DNA from 2 places in the Priestia sp. YIM B13489 genome. Region 2 is predicted to be linked to the other one. Evidence: riboswitches for the same ligand, from Rfam matches in the RefSeq annotation. Region 2 holds a riboswitch; the other holds the start of a gene.
The links. A riboswitch is a leader RNA that binds a small molecule or an ion and turns the genes downstream of it on or off. The one in region 2 is predicted to bind ZMP and ZTP.
Positions count from the first base shown of each region.

Region 1: another riboswitch for ZMP and ZTP. It lies ahead of ACFX4W_RS12735 (phosphoglycerate dehydrogenase); the one in region 2 lies ahead of ACFX4W_RS29120 (glutamate/serine transporter AimA).

Region 1 is NZ_JBHZOQ010000053.1:1,343,337-1,350,803, forward strand. Features, by position in the region: gene hpaB (4-hydroxyphenylacetate 3-monooxygenase, oxygenase component) at 1-287, shown strand, start outside; gene ACFX4W_RS12720 (DUF817 domain-containing protein) at 436-1,233, shown strand; gene ACFX4W_RS12725 (tubby C-terminal domain-like protein) at 1,301-1,861, shown strand; gene htpG (molecular chaperone HtpG) at 1,892-3,769, opposite strand; ZMP/ZTP riboswitch at 3,980-4,058, shown strand; gene ACFX4W_RS12735 (phosphoglycerate dehydrogenase) at 4,227-5,426, shown strand; gene ACFX4W_RS12740 (hypothetical protein) at 5,550-6,011, shown strand; gene ACFX4W_RS12745 (DUF6143 family protein) at 6,252-6,797, shown strand.
Region 2 is NZ_JBHZOQ010000053.1:4,519,809-4,527,275, forward strand. Features, by position in the region: gene ppc (phosphoenolpyruvate carboxylase) at 1-1,106, opposite strand, end outside; gene ACFX4W_RS29110 (acyl-CoA thioesterase) at 1,574-2,083, opposite strand; gene ACFX4W_RS29115 (DUF5105 domain-containing protein) at 2,235-3,281, opposite strand; gene ACFX4W_RS29120 (glutamate/serine transporter AimA) at 3,464-5,059, opposite strand; ZMP/ZTP riboswitch at 5,116-5,194, opposite strand; gene ACFX4W_RS29125 (cupin domain-containing protein) at 5,580-6,179, shown strand; gene ACFX4W_RS29130 (DUF3311 domain-containing protein) at 6,557-6,760, shown strand; gene ACFX4W_RS29135 (sodium:solute symporter family protein) at 6,760-7,467, shown strand, end outside.

The DNA.
Region 1 (7,467 bases), 3.2 Mb from region 2:
AGCTTTTAGGTGCAAGCGGACTAATGGCAATACCAACAGAAAATACGTGCCGCTCATTGGTTAAAGAAGATATTACGCGTTATTTGCAAGCTAAATCGAGAGGGGCAGAAGATCGTATTAAGCTTTTTCGACTAGCGTGGGATTTAACTATGAGTCCGTTTGGCACAAGGGAAACACTGTACGAACGTTTTTTCTTTGGGGAGCCTGTACAGTTAACCAGTTATCTGTACTTATCTTACGATAAAGAGCGCTATGTACAGAGAGTAACCGATTTTTTGAAAAGTTAACGGAGGAAACGAATCTCCGCTGGGTATGATAGTTTAGTTACCAAAACAGCGGAGATGCTTATTGAATAAATTTTAAAAATCTGCAATAATTTTCAAGGAATCATTTCTGTGAAAATACTAAGGAATACTATAAAGATAGGATGTTACAATGAATCAATTAATCTATTTTGGTTTAGAACAAGCAAAATCTTGTGTTTTTCCTGTTATCATTTTTCTTACGTTGGCTATGACAAAAATAATTGAAGTACCGTTTATTTCTAGATATGACCTTATTTTATTAGTCTGTCTAGGAACTCAAGTTTTAATGGTGATGTTTAAACGAGAAACGCTTGATGAAGTAAAAGTCATCGCAGTATTTCATTTAATTGGACTAGCGTTAGAACTCTACAAAGTTCATATGGGCTCATGGAGCTATCCAGAAAAAGCTTTCACTAAAGTCTGGGGAGTTCCACTGTACAGCGGATTTATGTATGCTAGTGTAGCTAGCTACATGTGCCAAGTGTGGAGAAGGCTTGAATTAAAGCTTACGAATTGGCCTTCTACGTGGATTGTCAGTATACTAAGTATGGCTATTTACCTTAATTTTTTCACGCATCATTTTATTTACGACTTCCGCTGGTTTTTAAAACTTTTTACTTTACTTATTTTTTATCGAACTTTTGTATATTTTACGGTTAACAAACGTACATATCGCATGCCTTTAGTATTGTCTTTTGTACTGATTGGCTTTTTCATTTGGATCGCTGAAAATATCGCAACATTTTTCGGGGCATGGCAGTATCCAGATCAACAGCAGCAGTGGACAATGGTTCATATAAGTAAAATTAGCTCTTGGCTTCTTCTTGTGATTGTTAGTTTCTTGATTGTTGCTTTACTAAAGCATTTAAAAGAAAATCAAAACCAATTTAAACAAAGGGAGAAATCAAAAGAAACAAATGAAATATAGAAACATAGAAACATAACTATGTACATACACGCTATTAATATGAAGTGCAGAATCTTTGGAGGCCTATATGCAAGAATATATTTTTTACCTTCCCTATTTTAAATCAGCGGGAAAGACCGTAGCAGTTACAAATGAAAATGGAGAAAACGTCGGACAGCTTAAGAGAATGCATAAAAATATGTGGACGAAAAGTATTGATTTTTTAACTCGTGATGGACTTCCAGTGTTAGATTCTATTTCTTGGTTTCCTATCTTTTCCTGCGGCTTAAAGGTACATTTACAAGTTCAATGGGAAGGAAGAACGGTGTTTATTGATCACGTGAAAAAACACCGGTGGGTGATAAAAGAAAATGGAAAAACAGTGGGGCATCTATTAGGTAAAGGACTAATTAAAAACGGAGGAGCACAAGAAATTAGATGGGGAAATAACGTCTACATGTTAAGCAGTCATGAAGCTATAGAGGAAGCGTGTATTTTTAATCAAAAAAGAGAAAAAGTCGCAGAGTTTAAATCAGACCTTTTTCATTTTAAAGAAGGCAAACACTCAATAAGAGTAACAGAAGAACTGCCCGTACCCATTTTTATCGCTTCTTACTATATAACTACTTTTATTATGCCATACATATAATCAGGCGCAGAATGATTCTGCGCCTGATTTTTATATCATGATTTTACAAATATCATTTGTGAATTTAACGGGATCACTAATAGATAAGCCTTCAATTAGAAGAGCTTGGTTATATAATAAATTTGTATAAAGGTCTAATTTCCCTTTATCATTTTCAAATGCATCTTTTAAAGAAGCGAATACATCATGATTTACGTTAATTTCTAACACTTTTTCTGCTTTTACATGCTGATTGTCAGGCATAGCACTTAAAATTTTCTCCATTTCAATCGTTACTTCACCATCAGCTGATAAGCAAACGGGATGTGTTTTTAAACGTTTAGACGCGCGCACATCTCCTATTTTTCCCCCCAAAGCTTTTTTCATATAGTCAAATAGCTCTTTATTTTCTCTTTCCTCAGACTCATTGAGCTGTTCTTCTTCTGCTTCAATCCCTAAGTCACTGCTTGAAACAGATTTAAATTCTTTTTCTTCGTACGTCATTAACATTTTAATCGCAAATTCATCGATATCTTCTGTAAAATATAGAATTTCGTAACCTTTATCTGCAACCAATTCTGCTTGAGGAAGCTTTTCAATTCGGTCGTACGATTCGCCTGATGCATAATAGATATACCTTTGATCCTCAGGCATGCGCGATACATATTCGTCTAGTGTTACGAGCTTTTTCTCTGTAGAAGAATAGAATAAAAGCAGGTCTTTTAATACGTCTTTGTTGCTGCCAAAGTCACTGTAAACACCGTACTTCAGCTGGCGGCCAAATGATTCATAAAACTTCTCGTACTTTTCACGTTCGTTTTTAAGTAAGCTTTTTAATTCATTTTTGATTTTCTTGCCGATGTTTTTGGCAATCAGCTGAAGCTGTCGGTCTTGCTGCAAAATTTCACGTGAAATATTAAGAGATAAATCTTCAGAATCTACCATACCTTTTACAAAGCTAAAGTAATCTGGAAGAAGATCTGCACATTTATTCATAATTAAGACGCCGTTTGAATACAGTTCAAGCCCTTTTTCAAATTCTTTTGAGTAGTAATCAAACGGACTATTTTCTGGAATAAATAAAATGGCATTGTAGCGAATCGTTCCATCCACATTAATATGAAGGTGAGTGAGCGGTTTATCAAATCCGTAGCGCTTTTCTGAATAAAACTGCTCATAGTCTTCTGAAGTCAATTCATTTTTATTTTTCTTCCAGATCGGTACGATACTGTTGATAACTTGCTCTTCTGTATAATCTTCTAGCTCGTTATCAGAACCTTCTTTAGGACGTTTTTCCGTTATGTCCATTTTAATCGGGTAGCGGATAAAGTCTGAATACTTTTTAATAATCTCTTTTAAACGATAATCTTCTAGATACTCATCATATGTTTCATCTTCTGTATTTTCTTTAATTTTTAAAATAATTTGAGTCCCAACCGTTTCTTTTTCGCAAGGTTCGATTGTATAGCCATCAGCACCAGTAGATTCCCATTTATAGGCTTCATCGCTGCCTAACGCTTTACTAATCACGGTCACGACATCTGCCACCATGAACGCTGCGTAAAACCCAACGCCGAATTGGCCGATAATCGTGTGCCCGTCCTTTGTTTCATTTTCGTTTTTAAACGCAAGGGAACCGCTTCGCGCAATTGTGCCCAAGCTGCTTTCAAGCTCTTCTTGCGTCATGCCAATTCCAGTATCCGTAATGGTTAAGGTACGGTTAGTTTTATCTGGTGTTACTTTTATGTAATAGCTTTCTTTGTTAAAACGCAAGGAGTCGTCTGTTAAGGCTTTGTAATAAATTTTATCGATTGCATCACTTGAATTTGATAGAAGTTCTCTCAAAAATACTTCTTTTTGAGAATAGATGGAATTAATCATCATCTCTAATAATCGCTTTGATTCAGCTTTGAATTCTTTTTTTGACATAAGAAATTCTCCTTTCCAAATAGGGCTTATAAAACAATTAGCACTTGAGTGGATAGAGTGCTAATCACTCTTCTTATTTAACATGTATTAGGGTATTTGTCAATATATTAGGAGATTCGCTAAAGAGATTAAAAATTAGACTGAAAAAAGCAAACTTTTAAAAAAAGGTTGAACGTTCTGAAAGAGTTTGCTAGAATATACTTAATTTCAAAGACTATATGTGACTGGCGAAACGCGGATAACCGTGAGGAAGCATATAGTGACGTAGCCGTTCGCCTGGGCAGAGGTAAGGGATTAATACATATCTCTTACCTCTTTCTGTTTAGGGGGAGAGGATATAGAAGTTATCACATATGTAGGCTAAAAAACCAGACTTTTTAAAAAATTAAAAATGAAGTTCCTTTATCCAAAGGTAAAAACATGTAAAACTACGATGATAATCAGAGGAGAGTACAAAATGAGCACATTAACATTAAAAAAAGTACAAACAATCAAAACATTAAACAACATTGCACAAAAAGGTCTAAATGTTTTTAATCAAGAAGGTTATCAAATTGACAACGACAGCGAAAGTCCAGATGCGATTGTCGTGCGTAGCTTTAACATGCACAGCATGGCATTTGACCAAAATTTAAAAGCTATTGCACGAGCTGGAGCAGGGGTTAATAATATACCGGTGGACGCTTGCACGGAGCAAGGTATCGTTGTATTTAATACGCCAGGAGCTAATGCAAACGCAGTAAAAGAAATGGTTTTAACTACAATTATGGCTTCTTCTCGTAACTTATTTGCTGGAGTTGAATGGACAAAAGGATTGGATGGCCAAGGTGATCAAATTCCTAAGTTAGTTGAAGCAGGTAAAAAACAGTTTGTTGGGAAAGAAATCAAAGGTAAAACGTTAGGCGTTATTGGTTTAGGTGCAATTGGTGCTCTTGTAGCAAACGATGCGCTTGATTTAGATATGGACGTAATTGGTTTTGATCCATTCATTTCTGTTAATACAGCTTGGAATTTGTCTCGCAACGTACAGCGTGCAATGTCTCTAGAAGAACTATTTGCAGCATCTGACTATATTACGGTTCACGTTCCATTAACGGACGATACAAAAGGTGTTTTCAATAAAGAAACGTTTAGCATCATGAAACCTGATGTTCATATTTTGAACTTCTCACGCGGTGAGCTTGTAAACGAAGAAGATATGAAAGCTGCTCTTGAAAGTGGAAAAGTTGGAAGATACATTACAGATTTCCCAAATCAAAATGTCTTGAACATGAAAAATGTTGTGCCAATTCCTCATCTAGGGGCATCAACTCAAGAATCAGAAGAAAACTGTGCGGTAATGGCAGCACGTCAAGTGAAAAATTTCTTAGAAACAGGAAACGTTAAAAACTCAGTGAACTTCCCGAATGCATCTCTTCCTTACACTGGGAAAAAACGCGTAGCTGCTTTCCATCACAACGTGCCGAATATGGTAGGACAACTTACGCAAGTATTCTCAAACTACAATTTAAACATCGCAGATATGGTGAACAGAAGCCGCGGTGAATATGCGTATACAATGATCGATATTGACAATCAAGTAAGTGACGAGATTGTGCCTGAGCTAGAAGAAAAAATCGGTCAAATTGAAGGAATTATTACAAGTCGTATTATCTAATTTGGTTCCCATCATATTTTAGTGTTACAGCCCTAACTTAGAAAAGTTAGGGCTGTTTTTACATGGTGTTTACCTCATATCAATTCCTTCATTCTCATAGCATATAGAAATACCTTTAAAGAGGTGAACGTTTTGTCAGGAGAACTGATAGGAATTTTGATAGGGTCGCTCATCGCGCTGGCAGGAACATTCATTACGTCTGTTGTAGCTATAGTGATGTCGAAAGAGCAATACAAACAAGAGCTTCGCAAAGCATTTATCCAAAAGAAAGTTGATGCCTATACCCATGTGTGTCAAGTTATTCTAGCTATAAAAAACGATTTACTTACAAAAACTGTTTCTTCAGCTGGCTTAAACTGGACGGCTCAATCTATTAACAAAATAGCAGATGTGTGTATTACGGAAGGGCTATGGATCGATGAAGAAGACAGCAAAAAGCTGGAGGTTCTGCAGAAGCAACTTTCAAAATTTGTATTTGATGAAATAGAACTGTCTAGACATGATATTCTCACAGCCTGTTATGAAATTGTTGAATATTGCGAAAAAAAGGTAAGGATTCTTCATTCTATGACTACAAAAGAATAGGTGATTACTACTTTAAGAAGTGATAGTAGAAGTATTAAAAAAGCATCGGAATATAAAGTCAAAAAACAATCCGTTTATACACCAGCAGTCGACGAGGGCATTAAGCGATAGGAAAAGATAGGCTCAGTACCGGGTCTATCTTTTTGCGTTTATATAAAGATTAAATATATTTCTAAATGCATGTGTCCAAGCATTTATAGAAAAACTTCATAAAATATAGTACAGAAAGGAGATGATTGTATGTCGAATTACGAGTCGAGTAAACCTTATATTAAAGCCGTTAATATACCTAATCCTTTATATCAATCTTTAAAAGGAGACTATTTTGTCGGACAAACTGAGCCTATTCGTTTTGGTGGAAATAGAAATGCTTGGGGCGGGTTAGTTAACCCTTCCGGCTCCGGAGTAGATTTATTTGTGAATGCTTTTACTATCACTAACTATTCCAACGAACCTTTTACTGCTGAAATTTGGTTTAATTCTATCCCGCCTGGAAAAGGAACAACTTCAGATAATGTGAGTCCAGCAAATACTACAATACGTTCAAAGCCAAAAGGGAAAATTAAATTTGCAGAAATGGTAAAAGGCTTTCCTACCAAAGGGGTAAACGTATTTAACCGTGTTGTTCCGCCGAAAAGTACATTAGTAAGTGATGAAGATGGAAAATTTATCTTTCCAAACAACGGTTCATACGTTATTTTCCTAGTTTCTCCGGGAAATAAAGAAATTAAAGCTGAAATTGCATATGGATGGTTTGAAAAAAACGTAAGAAGGACTGTTAACTGAATAGGTCTTAGCGATTGTATGAGAAGTGTATGAGCTATTTCATACAGTTCTTAACAAACAGTAAGTGTTTATGAAAAGAACTTTGCAGCAGCATACAAAGTTCTTTTTTATAGCTTGCGTTTTTTCGTTTGATTGTGGATATCACCCAAGAAAAACAAAGCAAGCAAAAGGATAATTCCAACTACACAAACCATTTGAATGGTATTTAAGGATGTTGATAACTAAGGGATTAAAGCGATAATACATAAAACTAAGCTACCTAGTACAATAGCAAAACGAATAACAAAGACGACTGTTATAGAACGAATGCCACATACAGCTGATATACTAATCACTTCTTTGTAGAATGAAATAACTTTTTTGTCCAGGGTATAAGCATGCTTAACATCTCACGTTAATGTCTACATTCACATTATCTTAAGTTTCAATTCATACTGGCTTCATATAAATTAATCATACTGAATGTATTAATGAAAGATATGAGGTGGAACAATGTTAAAAAAGCTTTTTAAACTATTTACACAAGAAACCGAGATATCTAAAGATAAAGAAGTAGATCTCCACGAAGAGAACGATTTTAACGAAGTTTGTGATGATCATTTCATTATAGATGAGTATTAGAAACCCTATAAAATGCTGCGGAATTTAAAGAATTGATTGAGTATATCCG
Region 2 (7,467 bases):
AGAAGTTCTTCCGACCTTTGATAGCCTGCTTCCGATTCTCCAACTAAATTTAATTTATGAAGCATAATCGTAAGCTTGCAGCGATATACCTCGTGTTTGATTCTCCATCGCTTTTTCTCAGGCAGCAGCGATATTTCTTGATTAATAGAATCAAGAAGATTATCTGAAACTGCGACTCTTTTTGTAGACTGACTTAACCTTTGTCTCAATTGAGTAAGCGACTCTTTATATTTACGAATAGCTAACTTCCTTTGTTTGACAAGCGTTTGCCACGTTACTTTAGGAGTTACGTTTGGATTTCCATCTCGGTCTCCGCCAATCCATGAACCAAATCGAAGAATATTAGGCACCTTCCAATTTTCTTCAGGGTAATTCTCCTGCAATGAATTTTCCAACTCCTGATGAAGTTGAGGAAGCACTTCAAATAACGTTTCATCAAAATAATATAATCCATTGGATACCTCATCCATTACCGTCGGCTTGCGATCTCGCAGTTCATTTGTTTGCCATAAAATTAATACTTCGCTAAACAGTCTTTCTTCAATTTCCGTACGTTCACGTTTTGTTAACGTTGGATTATCCAAGTTTTTTAGAAGCTCAGCCATTCGTTTATGAATATCAAGGACACTTCGTCTAGTCGCTTCTGTTGGATGAGCAGTGATGATGAGCTCTAGAGATAGAGTTTGAAGCAAGTTAGCAATTACGTCTGGCGCCACGCCATTATTTTTAAGCGAAACAACGGCACTTTCCAATGAGCCCGGCTGCATAATAGAATCTTCTTGCTGCTGATATTCGCGTCTGCGACGAATTCGATGATTTTGCTCTGCAATATTAACTAAATGAAAATAAACTGCAAACGCCCGAATAACCTGCTCGCGCATCGGCTGTTCAAGAGTAACGATTTCATTTTTTATTTCTTTATAGATAACTTCATCTTTGTTTTCTCTAAGTGATTTTGCTACTTCGCGTATTTTTTCTACTTTGCTGAGCAGTTCCTCTCCACCTTGGTGAACCAGAACTTTCCCTAACAATTGACCGAGAAACTTTACATCACGGCGCAGGGCAGTGCTGCTGTTTTGTCTTTCTGCTGCTTCTACTGTTACCATTAGACACGACACCTTCCTTTATAAATGTTGTACTTTTTAAACTTTTTAGAAAATTATATTAAATTCATATTACCATGAACGAAAATAAATTTCATATAATTTTATTTCCTCCTCTCGTTCAGGAGAGGAGATTCATCAAATATAAAAGAGAGGTTAAGACATAACTAAATGAATCCAATCTAAAGACGAACAAATGGGATATATAAGTCGAACCGCTTGTGACACCGCAGTTGATTTCTGTGCAAGATTTTGCTTTCCGCAGGTGGCCGATGAGCCTCCTCGTCTCTTTCGCTTTTCCCCCCTTAGTCTTCCTCTTGCCCTCCAATCAGCTGCTAGAAGGAACGAAACAGATGAAACCTACGTTTACCATAACAAAAAAAACGAACCACTAATCAAACATGTTGATCACTGGTTCGTTTTTCATTTGAGCTAAAACACTTTTCTTTTGTCTCGGCCTCTCTTTTATGCTACCAAGGTTGTCCTAAATCCAATACCGAGGCTAGTTCATTGCTTTTTTTACGCACTTGTTTACGCGTGGTAGCGCGATCTGCCCCCGTTTGAAACAGGTATTTTTCTTCTTCTGTTTCTGGAATAAGCTCCGGTACTGCGCGGGGCTTTCCATCATCATCCATTGCCACAAAAGTTAAAAATGATGTAGCTGCAATTTGACGCTCCCCGGTTTTTAAATTTTCTTTAATCACTTTCACAAACACTTCCATGGATGAACGACCTGCCCATGATACGTATGACTCCAAACATACAGAATCCTGAGGCGTAATAGGGTGCAGAAAATGAATAGAGTCTGCTGAAGCTGTCACACACTCTGTACGACTGTGACGATAAGCTGAAATGGACGCAATCATATCAATATCACTCATTAACTTTCCGCCAAATAACGTATTGTGATTATTAATATCATTAGGAAAAATGCGGCTCGTTCGAACTGCCTTTGTATCTTTACAATAATTTGCTTTCATTAGTAAGAACCTCCATTGATGCCTATCATAATAAGAATAAAAGAATGAATGAACCTATACTAGCATATTTTGATAAATTTAGCTTTACAAAAAGCTCGTTGATTTATTTACAGAAAACAAAAAAGAGAAGAAAAATTCTTCTCTTTTTTGTCTATCGAATATAGCTTGATCCAAACGTTTTACCTAAAGAATCACTGTATAGGTCACTTGATTTTACAGTCCATTTCTCATCTTCTTTCACCATAAAAATTCGTAGGGGACGCCTTCCTTCTTTCGTTTCTAATTCATTTACAATATCTTTGAATTTAGAAGCCACAAACTCTTCAGAGTGTTCTGTATCGTAATCTTTCGTTTCATCTGTGTATGCTCGCTTAAGCTGCGATACGTATGAATATAAGTCTGATAAATCAAGAGTAGTGTACTCCACTTCTACTACGGCTTTATTATTTGCATTCGCAATCACATTTGTTTTCACGCTTGCTTTTTCTTTTAAAACATCTTTATACATGTTAAAAAAATCTTTTTTTGCTTTGTCGGTTAAACTGTTAGAAAACGCACCTTTTAATTCCTCATTAAACGCTTTTTTCTGTTCTTCTATGACAGCTGTTTTATCTGCTGTTACATATTTATCATAGTCTACGTTTTCTTTGTTTAAGTAAAGGACTTCTGTGTAAGCTTGCAGAGCTTTTTCTGGGTCTTGCAGCTTATTATAGCTTTTGGCGTATTTTTTCGTATCCAGTGTTAATGTCACTTCGTCGATTTCTTCATCATAATCAGATGATTTTGGCTGAAGCCCAATTTTGTACTTTTTATCTTTTTTGACTTCAAAGACAAATGTTAATTTTTTTTGCTTTCCAGCGCCAATCTTGTCAGATGCACTGCTTTCTAGTCCAAGCTCACGACTGTTCACTCCCGTTTTTGGAGACAGCTGTTCATCTCCTTCGTATAAATACACACCGTCATAATCTGATAAAGATATACTGTTTTTGGATACATTTTTCACTTTTAAATCAACTTTCAACAGCCCTTTTTCTTCACTTGTAGCTCCTTCATCACTATCTACTAAAATGTAAGAAGCGCTGTCAATGGATGCTTCAATCGTCTTATTTTTAGCCGAAGTGGATCCTCCCGTTTCCTTAGAACTGTTGCAAGCCGCTAATACTAGCATAAGTACAAAAGCCAAAGCCAAAACATTCATTTTTTTCACAGCTTCCCAATCCCCTTTATTTTGTTTTTTTAGAACTTTATCCCAAATAAAGGTTCCCCCTGTATAAATACTTAAACCTTAAAATCTATATTTTTTACAATATTTTGATAAAAACTAAGTCTAAATTCTCCACTGACCTAAATAAAAAAACACGAGCACGGGCTCGTGTTTTTTTATTTAGATTTAAAATTTTCTTGATTGATTTGTTCAGCTTCTTTCATATATCGGTTAGATTTGCCGCTTTTAATTCCCCAGTAATAAAAAGCTAATGATACGCAAGCAATCACTAGCATATCCCATCCGAAAGGCAAAATATTTTTGCCTCCGAATTTTTCGCTTCCTATGTAGGAAATAAAAATCATGCACGCTAAATAGATAAGCATCCAAGCCCCGGTTAAAAATTCTTTTTTAAAGCCCACCCATTTATTTTTCGCTTGGTAATAAAAATAAACAGGCAGGCCAATTGCCATAATAAAGATCACTTCACCTGTAAGTGGCCACCTTGCCCAGTAAAGCGTCAAGGAAGCAAAAACGAAGCCGCATGGCGCAATAACTGATGCCCCTTTTAAATAAAATGGACGGTAAAAGTGTGAAGCCGTTTTTCTTAATGTTATAAGCGCTACAGGACCCATAATATAAGAGATAAGCGTCGCTACTGAGATCACTTCTGCTAAGACACCCCATCCTCTAAATAAAAAGAGAAACAAGAAGCAAGCTGCTAAATTCAGCCACATAGCTGGGCGCGGGACATTGTAAAGTGGATGAAGAGTACCAAATATCTTTGGCAAGTATCCATTTTGCTGCATCCCGTATAACATTCTAGAAGTAGTTGCCGTATATGTAGCACCTGTGCCGGAAGGAGAAACAAATGCGTCTGCGTATAACACAATTGTTAGCCAGTTAATTCCAAGCGCAATCGCTAAATCAGCAAAAGGAGAATTAAAATTCAAATGATTCCATCCATCAGCAATTGATGACGGACTTACTGCTCCGATAAAGACAATTTGCAATATAATGTATACAATTCCTGCAATAAAAATTGAACCAATTACAGCTATCGGAATCGATTTATTAGGTGATTTTGCTTCTCCTGCCATATTTACAGGACTTTGAAACCCATTAAATGCAAACACAATACCTGATGTTGCCACTGCCGTTAAAACACTGGCCCACCCATAAGGGGCAACCCCATGCTCACTTGAAAAGTTTCCACTATGAAAACCAGCGAAAAATAAAGCCCCTGCCGTTAAACCAGGAATAATTAATTTAACAATCGTAATAAATGAGTTTGCTTTCGCAAAGAGATTTACCGTCCAATAGTTCACAAAAAAGTAAACGAATAATAACAAAGACGCAACTGCCAACCCCTTGGACGTTAAAATGCCATTGTCTACCAATTCATGAGTCCAGCGAGCCCACTTCCACGGCCAAGTACTCATATATTGCACAGATGCAATAGCCTCCACTGTTATCGTTGAAGCGATTGAAATCCAGTTAGCCCAAGCAGCCAAAAAACCAATAAATGATCCGTGTGAATACTGAGGATATTTAACCATCCCTCCTGCTTGTGGAAACATCGCGCCCAGTTCAGCATATGATAGGGCAATGGTCAAAATAACCACCATTCCAATAACCCATGAAAAAATAGCCGCGGGTCCCGCAATTTGAGCTGCTTTCCATGCTCCAAACAGCCACCCTGAACCGATAATCGAACCTATGCCTGTCATGGTTAAAGCAAATGTTCCCATCTTCCTTTGCATATTGCTCATCCAAATCTACTCCTCTTCCCTAGGAAAATAAAAAAAACACTTGCGGAATTTTCTCAAGTGTTTGCCCAGGCGCGCGGCTTATACGCTATATGCTCCCCCATGGTCATCCATGTTGCGCCAGTCACATATAGGAATATATTTTTTATCAGTATATAACATTCATTTCTATTACTCAATACACAAAAATGTTTACATTACTTTTATAAAGATAATAAATTATTCGTAAAATTCCGAATAAAACTTCTGAAATCTCTTTTTAATTACAAAAAACAACTAAAATCCTAACCTTTCTTGTTGTTTGATTCTTTTACTCCACGAGCAGATTACCTTATAAAAATTATATTAATATATAATATTCATTTACATAATAAGAATTAACAGCTATATATCCATAGAATTCTTGCACTAGACCCTTTACTTATATACAATATGAAGAAAAGATACTAAAGTGAACTGCCCACCGCTTAGCTACGCTTGAAGTGGGAGACTTCTTTTAGGAAAACGTTAAAACCTACATATCATGCACTTCGCAACAAATGAAGTACTTCGAGCAAACTTCTCTGTTTACGCAAGCGCAAAACAGGGAAAATTACGAAAAAAGATTGTTAGAGGGATGCTTATGAATTATGCAAATGTAAAAGTTCTTTATTTTGATGACGACGGAACCATTCCAAATCACCCTCGTCTTCCAGTTTTGTTGTATGAACACGTATTTATTAGTAAGAAAGAGAAAGTGGAGAGCATTTTTAATTCTCACAACTGGAAAAACAGCTGGGTAGGCGGCATACATGATTTTCACCATTACCACAGTAATTCTCATGAAGCACTAGGTGTAATTAGCGGATCTGCACGTTTAAAACTAGGTGGACATATGGGGGAAAATATCGTGGTGCATGCTGGCGATGTGCTCGTACTTCCTGCAGGAACAGGGCATATGCGTCTGCAGTCAACTGCTGATTTTAAAGTGGTTGGAGCTTATCCAGAGGGCATGGATTACAATTTAAGAACAGGAAAACAAACTGATCGCCCTCACGTATTTGATGAAATTGCACAAGTACCTATTCCTACAACAGATCCTGTTTATGGCGACAAAGGACCACTGACAGAGTGGTGGAACTAGACAAGCACTTATTGTCTAGTTTTTTTATTTGCTCTGTTTTATTCTTTCCATGAATCTCTATTTGAACATACAAATTCTTTTCTTATGATGCAATAGCAATATACTTTATCTCAGCGAAATAATAAAAACTTCCCGGTCAAAACTAAATTTCTTCTTTACCGTTCTCTTTTTGCTTCAAGAGCAACTTCGCTTAGATTATCCCCCTTTTTTTCCTTCGTAATCATTTCAAATATACTCCCACCATAACCTCTTTTTTGTTTTTCTAAAAAAATTTCCATAGATTATAACGAAATTTTCAAAAAACTTATTGCTTTACCATGTCAGACTTGCTATCATAGTGAACATTGTTAGATAAATTTTTAGTAGGAGGAGTAAAATTGAACAGAAAATTCATAATTTTTATTTTATTCATCATTCCATTTATTGCTCAATTCGTTTTTTTACCTTTTGTAAATAACATTCATCCAATTATTTTTGGATTACCTCTTTTGCATTTATGGTTATTTTTATGGGTCTTCTTAACGCCTGTGTGTACATTTATCATTTATCGTTTACAAAAATCTTGGGGGGACATTGAATAATGCAAGGAAATTTAACCGCACTTTTAATCACATCAGCAATTGTTCTTGTCGTTATCGCAATTGGCTTTATAGCGGGACGTGACAAATCATCTAGAAGCTCAGTTGAAGAGTGGGCTGTAGGTGGAAGACGTTTTGGAAGCCTGCTCGTCTGGCTTTTAGTAGGAGCAGATTTATATACTGCTTATACATTCCTAGGTCTTACAAGTACAGCTTATCAGGGGGGAAGCATCGCATTTTTTGCTATTCCTTACTCTGTTTTAGCCTTTTTAATTTCATACTTTTTTCTTCCAAAGCTTTGGACTGTTGCTAAAAAGCACAAACTTACTACGCTTGCTGATTATGCCAGAGAACGTTTTAGCAGTAAATTTCTCTCCTCTTTAATTGCTATAGTAGGTGTATTGATGCTCATTCCATATATTGATCTTCAGCTTAGCGGTATTCAAGATACTCTTCGCGTTGCAGGAACTGGCTACATTAACGTAAAAGCAGTCGTTATTCTTTCATTCTTTCTTGTGGCTCTTTATACCTTTTTCAGCGGAATTAAAGGTCCCACATATACGGCAATTATTAAAGATATTTTAGTATGGGCGATTATGTTATTTATGGTTGTTTCTCTGCCAATTATGCATTTTGGAAGCTGGGGCAACATGATCGACAATGTTGCAAAGGATTCACCTCAGCTATTAACGATCCCAACACAAGGACCT